4 regions of the Virgibacillus saliphilus genome follow, and region 1 is predicted to be linked to each of the others. Evidence: predicted binding sites of a transcription regulator. Region 1 holds the regulator's gene; each other region holds the start of a gene.

What was found. Region 1 encodes Rex, which represses fermentation and respiration genes when NADH is low (regulators of the CRP and FNR family bind a similar motif). Its sites were predicted from a motif close to TTGTGAAATATTTCACAA; they were not measured.
Region 2: the regulator Rex is predicted to act here: its motif matches at 1,271-1,288, upstream of KFZ56_RS02930 (YwiC-like family protein).
Region 3: the regulator Rex is predicted to act here: its motif matches at 1,427-1,444, upstream of KFZ56_RS02830 (nitrate/nitrite transporter).
Region 4: the regulator Rex is predicted to act here: its motif matches at 875-892, upstream of KFZ56_RS02960 (TorD/DmsD family molecular chaperone).

What each region holds. Positions count from the first base shown of each region.
Region 1 is NZ_JAGYHC010000001.1:933,712-935,920, forward strand. Features, by position in the region: gene abc-f (ribosomal protection-like ABC-F family protein) at 1-496, opposite strand, end outside; gene KFZ56_RS04805 (redox-sensing transcriptional repressor Rex) at 630-1,280, shown strand; gene KFZ56_RS04810 (DUF4305 domain-containing protein) at 1,435-1,611, opposite strand; gene KFZ56_RS04815 (CPBP family intramembrane glutamic endopeptidase) at 1,615-2,209, opposite strand, start outside.
Region 2 is NZ_JAGYHC010000001.1:573,620-575,828, reverse strand. Features, by position in the region: gene nrfD (NrfD/PsrC family molybdoenzyme membrane anchor subunit) at 1-210, shown strand, start outside; partial or broken gene KFZ56_RS19970 (TorD/DmsD family molecular chaperone) at 287-963, shown strand; gene KFZ56_RS02930 (YwiC-like family protein) at 1,338-2,054, shown strand; gene pflA (pyruvate formate-lyase-activating protein) at 2,111-2,209, opposite strand, start outside.
Region 3 is NZ_JAGYHC010000001.1:546,599-548,807, forward strand. Features, by position in the region: gene KFZ56_RS02830 (nitrate/nitrite transporter) at 1-1,352, opposite strand, end outside; gene KFZ56_RS02835 (tetratricopeptide repeat protein) at 1,691-2,209, shown strand, end outside.
Region 4 is NZ_JAGYHC010000001.1:579,227-581,435, reverse strand. Features, by position in the region: gene KFZ56_RS02965 (DMSO/selenate family reductase complex A subunit) at 1-93, opposite strand, end outside; gene KFZ56_RS02960 (TorD/DmsD family molecular chaperone) at 86-775, opposite strand; gene KFZ56_RS02955 (molybdopterin-dependent oxidoreductase) at 1,580-2,209, shown strand, end outside.

The DNA.
Region 1 (2,209 bases):
GTTCATTTATAGGCGTGTTATAATCATAATCCTGAAAATTCAAGCCGGTCAGCACTGCCTTTATATCTGCTTCATAGGTGTACCCGCCCTTGTTTTGAAAAGCTTGCTGCAGGTTATCATAGTCTTGCAAGAGTTTTTCATAATGCGCATCCGAAAGTGCTGATGCCTGTTCCATTTTCTTTTCCATCGCCCGCAGTTCCTGCTCCATTTCGGTTAGCTGCTGAAATACATCAGCCATTTCATCCCAGATTGTTTGGACGGAATCTAAAGCGGTATGTTGCGATAAATATCCGATTGTAAGATTTTTGGGTTTAAATAATTCCCCTTCATCATAGGTTAGTTCCCCAGACATGATTTTTAATAATGTTGATTTACCCGAACCGTTTCTACCAACGATTGCTATTCGATCATTACTTTTCACTTCAAGTTTTACATTTGATAAAATTTCATCAGCTCCGAAAGATTTCGAGAGCTCATTTAATTGCATTACGATCATCTTCTCACCTCATCCCTCCTAGTGTATCGTATTGGGAATTAAGCTCGCAACAATTGTGAAATTAATCACGACTTTCTCTTACTTTTCTGCTAAAATAGGGGATAGATAATTTCGAATGAAGAGAGGAATAATAATGGATCAAAATAAGATACCACAGGCAACAGCGAAGCGTTTACCTTTATATTATCGTTTTTTAAACAATTTAAACCATCAAGGGAAATCACGCGTTTCTTCAAAGGAACTTAGTGAGGCGGTAAAAGTAGACTCAGCAACCATACGAAGAGACTTCTCCTATTTTGGTGCATTAGGTAAAAAAGGCTACGGCTACAATATAGAATATTTGCTTGGATTTTTCCGTAAGACATTGGATCAAGATGAGGTGACGGATGTAGCTTTAATTGGTGTAGGGAATTTAGGAACGGCTTTTTTACATTATAATTTTATGAAAAACAACAATATCCGGATTAAAATGGCTTTTGATACAGACAGAGATAAAGCGGGGACAGATATTGGCGGTGTGCCCATTCATCATATAGATGATTTGGAAACGAAAATGGAGGATATCCAAGTTGTGATTTTAACCATACCCGCAAGTGAAGCCGAGTTGATTACAGGACGATTAGTGGAAAAAGGAATAAAGGGAATTCTTAATTTTACACCTGCACGCCTGACGGTACCACCTTACATTCGCGTACATCATATTGATCTGGCTGTTGAGTTACAGGCGCTGGTTTACTTCTTGAAGCATTATCCTTTGGAGAACGATAGCGAAGAGGGATTTTAAGCGGAAGAGTGGTGCCATATCGATCGAGTAGAGCATTGAAACGATCGAGCGTCCTGCAAACGAAATCTCGTATTTTACACACCAATAGGGATACAAATCAATGGATTCGTATCCCTGGATAAAATCTTAAAATGCTGAATCTACGTGTTCTCTGTTACTTCTTATTCTTCGAGCGAAAATGGTCGGATATCATTTTAAATCCTACGCCGAAATCAAGTGTAGCAACAACTGCGAAAATGAGACTTGTTAAATCCCATGTTGAATCGCCATAATGAATGGCAAGATATATGAAGCCAATACCCATGGCAAAGTAAATGATTGCCATACCCATAAGTTAACCTCCTAAAAAGATCATCTGCATCTGTTCAAGTTCTTGCTGCATACGCTCCAAGTCTTCCGGATCCACTCCGAATTGTACGATCACGACAATCGTATTCATTGCCGCGTGTACGATAATGGGTACAAGAATTCGCTTGGTCTGCACGTAGAGAAATGCAAAGACAAATCCCATGGAAGCGTAAACCAGGAGGTGTGTAGGATCTAAATGAATGATCCCGAATATTAAAGCAGACAACAATGCCGCGATAAAGAAGTTCGTCTTCGCATAAAATTGGCCAAAAATAATTTTACGAAAGATAATTTCTTCTAGTACAGGTGCTATTATCGCAGGGATAATCATGAAAATTGGCAAAGCACGTGCAATATCCATGATTTGTTGTGTATTCTCCGAACCCGGGTCGATTCCAAGCAGATACGTTTCAATTGCAGCAGCAATACTCTGGGCGAAGAAAGCCATAAATACTCCCAGTATGCACCACCCAATTATCGCTACGGTGGATGCGGCATTACGCGCATTTCCGGCTTTCATATCAGGCCTTAATAAGACAAGCACAATTACAAGTGCCAAGACAAAACTTATAATTGACCAA
Region 2 (2,209 bases), 360 kb from region 1:
CAATATATACCAAGCGACGATCCGGCTGTTTTCAATAGTAGTTGGACAACAGTTGGGCAATATACACCTAGTTTAATAGAATTAACGATTGTAGTCGGCATGGTTGCCTTTGGTATTCTAATGTTTATTGCATTATCCCGGATAATAATTGGAAAATCGGATCAAAGTAAATTGGATAACTGCAAACCAATGCAGGAACACCCGCAATAGCATCTAATTAGGAAAGTCCCCTACTGTAAAAATATTATAGTCGACGGGTTAAGTGCCCGTGGAAGGAGTATTGCGAATGACAAAAACATGGACTGAAGTATGGTTCTTTCGGACGGAAATGTACCACTTTCTAGCGAGCTGTTTATTGGAATTGATCCATGAGGAGAATAAAGAAGTGCTAACGCAAAACTTTTGGCATAACTTCCCAATTGAACCTGCTAATCCACAGCAAGAAGAAGGTTTGGAAAAGTTAATTGCCTGTGCTTCCAAATTGGAAAAACGAGGTACAAAGGATGCATTGCAAAAGATTGCATTCGAATATACAGAATTATTTATTGGAGCTGGGAAACCAAAAGCACCACCCAATGAATCATTCTATTATTCAAATAAAATGGCATTGTTTGATAAAAAACATTGGAAATGAAACAACTATTAAACAAATATGGTTTGGAAAGTAAAAGAAAAGACAAGCAGCCGGAAGATCACCTAGGCCTCGAGTTATTGTTCCTTGCTAAAAGGAGTGAACAATTACACACACTAGAGCCAGAAAAACAAAATTCAGTCAGCGAAGAGCAAATTTCTTTTATTAATAAACATATGCTGTCATGGATTCCTGAGCTTTGTAGCGATGCGAATAAACATGGAAATATAGGGTTCTATGCAGGGATAATTGAACTTATTTGGGGTACGCTTCTTTGGGATACAGAACTACTGCAGGAATTTGTGGACAGCCACAATTATGTAGCACCATAAATAAGACCATCCATTCTCCACATAAATACAACAATAAGCAACAATAAACAATCTTATAAGTAGTAGTAAAACTAGTGGTTTGAGCGGAAATCACTGCCGTCAAACCACTTTATTTTTCGTTCGTAGATTTATTCCATTTTACATATAGAATGAACGGTATAGAAACAAAATCTTCATAGCCTCTATTTATCTCTTAAAATTAATGTAAGTAAAAAGCCCTAACTCAAGCAAAAATCGGGAGTAATTAGGTGCTATTTACATATTGCTATTTCGCCTTCACACATTTGTCATCATATTTCAGTATAATTTGTTATGTTTTTCACATGTTATTATTTTATAATTAGGTTAGAACAAATATGAAGGAGTGTATAGGTATGAAATTATTCTTGCCAAAACAACATGGAGCATGGGCAATGTTAATCATTCCATTTTGGCTTGGGGTAGTGGCGTCCGGCTTTTTATGGCAGCATATCCCTTTCTTTTTCGGTTGGATGTTATTGTATTTAGCAACATATCCAACATTACTTCTTTTTAAAAAGAAAAAAATTCCCTATTATACAAAATGGGCACTCATTTACTTTATACCAGCTCTTATATTACTACTTATTCCTTTATGGATAAGGCCTTCCATTATTTATTTTGGACTGGCTATGATTCCTCTGTTTGTTATGAACGCTTATTATTCAAGTAAAAAGAACGATCGTGCATTACTTAATGATATAAGTGCCATTTTCTCATTTAGTATTGTAGGATTGGCAAGTGGTTATTTAGCAACTGGAGAAATAAATAGTGCAACACTCATTATTTTCATTGCCTCTGTCTTATTTTTCATAGGAACTACCTTTCATGTGAAAACAATCATCAGAGAGCGAAAAAACATTATGTATAAACGTATTTCCTGGACCTATCATATACTGGTTCCCGTTTTATGGGCAGCCCTTGGTTATTGGGTTATTTCGCTTGCCTTTCTACCGGCCTTGATAAGAGCACTTTATTATTACGGTAAGCCTTTGAAAATGAAAAAAAGCGGTATTATCGAAGTTGTGAATGCAGCATTATTCTTTATTATGATGATAATTGCCATTATATAAATCTTTCTACATACCAAAAAAGGCTACTGCCGAATCAGTAGCCTTTACGTATATTGTCAAACATGTTGAAGCGTTGCTTTCATTCCTTTATTTAATATGCGCTCTGCATTTCTCACACGCGCTGTAGTCGGTGGCTCTATTCCTTCCAGTTGATA
Region 3 (2,209 bases), 390 kb from region 1:
TCATGAATGGTATTTCGCATGTCATGATAGAAAGAAGGTTCATGCATTGATGAATGCAGAAGATTGGTTGCTTTGCTACCTACTGCCTCCTCTTCGGTATATCCACTCATTTGTGTGAAGGCAGGATTAACATATTGAATGGTCCCATTTTTGTTCATTACTATAATACCTTCTGTAGCCCCCTCTACAATTTTTCGTTCAATCGTTATTTGATCTTTGTAATACATGAAAATAACAATAACGAAACTGACTAAGGCAAATTGAGAAAGTGCCATGAAGCCAATGGAGTAATCACCGGTCATATTATTAACGGTTGTTAAGATGATTGGAGGGAAGAATCCGCCTAATCCTCCCATCGCAGAGACAATTCCATTAACAACTCCAGCTTGTTTGGAAAAGTGAAATGGAACAAGTTTGAATACGGCTCCATTACCAATACCGACAGAAACCCCAACAGCCAAAGATCCTACGGTGTACCATGCGATAGATGGTGAAAATGATAATAGTATTCCCGAAAGTGTAACACCAACAAATACAAACATTAGAATAATATAGGCGTTGAACTTATCGGCTAACCAACCACCAACCGGACGTACGAATGTCGCTAGTACAATGAAGCCAGCCGTCCTTATCCCTGCATCAACAGCTGTTAACCCGAAATCAGTTACTAAGAAGTTGGGCAAAAATACGGTGAATGCCACAAAGGCACCGAATGTTACAAAATAAAATAGGCTCAAAAACCATAACGTTGAGTTGCGGTATACGCCTTTTATTTGCCCAATCATCGATTGTTTTACTTTAGTTTCATCTTTGTCACCTAAAAAGAAATACAAAGCAGCAAATAAGATAATCAAAATGATATAGAATCGAACTGTACTTTGCCATCCTATGGCTCCTGCGATAACTGGAGCAGCAAATGTTGTTATTGCGGTACCGACATTACCAACCCCGTAAATACCATTGATGAATCCATGTTTTTCTTTGGGATAGTACTTTGGCAAGGATGTAACTCCGATAGAGAATGTCGCTCCTCCAACTCCCAGAATAAATCCTCCGATAACCAGATCCATGAACGAATCAGCTACACTGATATAGAAAACCGGAAATAGGAGGATGATTAACGCAACAAGGTTAACGGTTCTAGCCCCAAATCGATTGGTATAAAAACCAATCGGAATTCGTAATAATGACCCTAAAATAACAGGTATCGCTGTTACGAAAGAAACCTGCCCGGAAGTTAACGCAATGTCCTCTTGAATACTGGGCATGAGCGAGGATATTAAAACCCACATCATAAATCCCGCAATAAGGCTGGATGTTTGAAGGGATAATTGAATAGTTGGATTTTTCATCATGAAATTTCTCTCCTTTCAGCATACGTATTTATATCCGTTCCCCCTAGGTTAAATGATGAATAAGTATAAAACAGTGAAAAATATCACACTATGGAAATAAAATGAAGGATTAATTCGGTGAAAGTGTGATATTTATCATATCCGCATTGTTCCCAGCATGTTTAAATGATATATAATTAGAATGGTGTAGGCTTGGCTGATAGGTATCATGTTAATCAATGTGGTTGTACTGGATGGATGAGACGGATCAAACCCGGAGACATTGATGGCGAGTAGGGAATATTGCCTTTTTTAATTGTGCTCCATATGATTTTTTAATAAAGGTTGTGAATCTGATGGAAAGTCAAGTAGAAGATCATCTTACTTTTTTGGGAGAAAAGATAAAGATGTATGTAAATAGACAAGAATATGAATTGGCCCGGGAACATGTGGCGGAATTGGAAGCGATTCTTGATTCTGGAGATAATATGGATACTCAAGTACAATTTCTTTCACTTTACAGGATTGCGGAGTTTTATCATTGTGTTCATAATTATGATAAGGCAGTGGACTATCATAAGCGGGCGTTAGCTTTCAATGAAATGGATAAGATACATAGCAAGCTGGTAATAGATACGTATTTGGATTACGCTGGACTGGAAAGAGAATATGGGCGATTTTCAAATGCCAGGAAATTGTTAACGGAATTAGTAGCGCTTCTGGAGACAATGGATCAACAAGACGCTTATGATTTTGGGCGGATATACAGTAGTCTAGGTAAGGTGGATATAGGTGAGGGAGACGATAAATCCGGTTTAAACCAGTTGGAAAAGGCGTTAGGTTACTTTCGCCAAGTAGTACCTGAAGCGAATCCT
Region 4 (2,209 bases), 350 kb from region 1:
AATTGCTGGTGCTGCAACGGCTCCCGACCATTTTAAAAATGATCGTCTTTTCATCTTTTTACGCTGTATCTTCTCTATAATGTTTTCACTCATGATCCAAAACCTCCTTAATTGATTTCATATATTCAACGTCTTCTTCTACAAATAATTGCAGCAGCTTGGCTACCCCCTTATAAAAATCACTTGTATCCGAAGACAGAATATCCCTGGTAAATGGTTTAACCCAATGATTTAGATGATCTTTAAGCAACCAAAATTGTGTATAAATTCCCCTCACAAAATTTTCTTTATTGCTTAATCGCAAAGCTTCCCTTGTAAAATCAATAAGATAGCACATGAATTCCAGTTCTATGGAAATATGATCTTCCGGAACTCTATGTTTATTTACAATCTCCATTCCAAAGCTTTCCCACTGTTTTCTCATTTGAAAAACAGGTTCAGCAAACATCGTCCGATCTTTCGTAACATAAACGGATTCCCAAGGTGGCGCAGGAATATGTCCGCTTTCGTTAAAGACATTAAAGGTTGCCAAATATGCAGCTTTCTCCTCTGCCTCAAAAGATTCCAAGTCACTGTTTCTCAATTTTTCAAAGGACTGATATAACGCTTCATTTTCTATCGTTAAAATATCAATAAATGCGGGGGTGAAATTTTCTTTCCACTGTGTTAAAGTGTCTATCGTTAAAGGTGCTTCAAACACAACTTTTAAGAAAGTATACATCGTCTCCCTTTCTTCTATTGTTGAATAATATGATTGATCTATCACCTTCTCCATAGCGGTTAACTCCTTTCTTTTACTTTCTTAAATAAACTTAAATTCTGATCGGATGACAATTAAGTGAAATCCGTTTTTCCTTTAGTTATAGGGGTATAGTTGTGATCTTTTTCACATGCAATCGTATACTTTACTGTTCTTAATATTTCTTCCCCCTTACTGTACCTCATCATCCTTTGGTCTATGTTAGCCATCCACCCTATTCTCCATACTTCCTATAGACCATTTACGTAATAGAAGTTACATCTCGATTTAGAATGTTATTTTAGTGAAATAGTGATCAATTTAATTTCTAATTAAAGCATATCATTCGCTCATAAATACTGTCAATACAATATTTAATCGTATATAGTTATTATCATATACATGTTATTAATGTGATATTTTGAACAATATAATTCTTATATTTCCAGCCATTACATCTAAATTTTGTATTTGGCTTGCACATATTCAGCAAGATTCTGGCCATGAGAATAAGTTACACTTTTCTGCTTACCCTATTGCCATTAACGTGTTTCGCACCGTTCCTAAAAAATCGTAATTTTTAGCATACCAGTACGATCACCTTCCATGAACAGAAAGCCAACTTATCTATGCAATGGAATGATAGTTTGCGCACCTATTGCCGAAAGAGATATACACTATATTTACCGTATTTACCATGGTCAACTTTTTTGTCAAAATTTTATGACATATTTATGAATCGTTAATTATTGAAATCGCTCATTTTCGTAATCATGCTATTATACATGTAAGTAAAAAGGTATCAGTTCAAATTTATTTAATATGAATGGAGGGGTCCAAATGAATATCTCAAGAAGAGACTTTATCAAAGCAGGGGTAGTTGGATCAACAGCACTGGGCTTATCTGGTTCCATGGTTTCACATAAATGGCTTCAAGCTGCTTCTGATAACAATGTACCTAATGAAGTAGAGAAATTTACTTATCATACACCAAACTGTGGTGGTCGTTGTGCCTTTATATGTACTGTTCGGGATGGAAAGTTATCCCTAATTGAACCGAATACTTGGGCAGATAATAGATTCTCAACTATTTGTTTAAGAGGTATAAGTGAAATAGAGCGTGTTTACAGTCCAGATCGGATTCAAACTCCACTGAAGCGTATCGGTAAAAGAGGAGAAGGCAAATTTGTTCCCATTTCGTGGGACGAAGCTCTTACTACAATTGCAGATAACCTTCAACCACTTATAAATCAACATGGTGGAAAATCAATCTTAGTAAGTATGTCTTCCGGCGTGGAACACAATTACAAATTTTTAAGCACCTTATTAGGTACACAATGGGTAATAGAACAAGGTATCGATGTAGGACTTTCCAATGGATTATTTAAATGTCTTGGGGGTGATGATGTTTATACCTACATGCAAAATGAAATCACGGATTGGGTAAACTCATCTACGATTTTAATACTC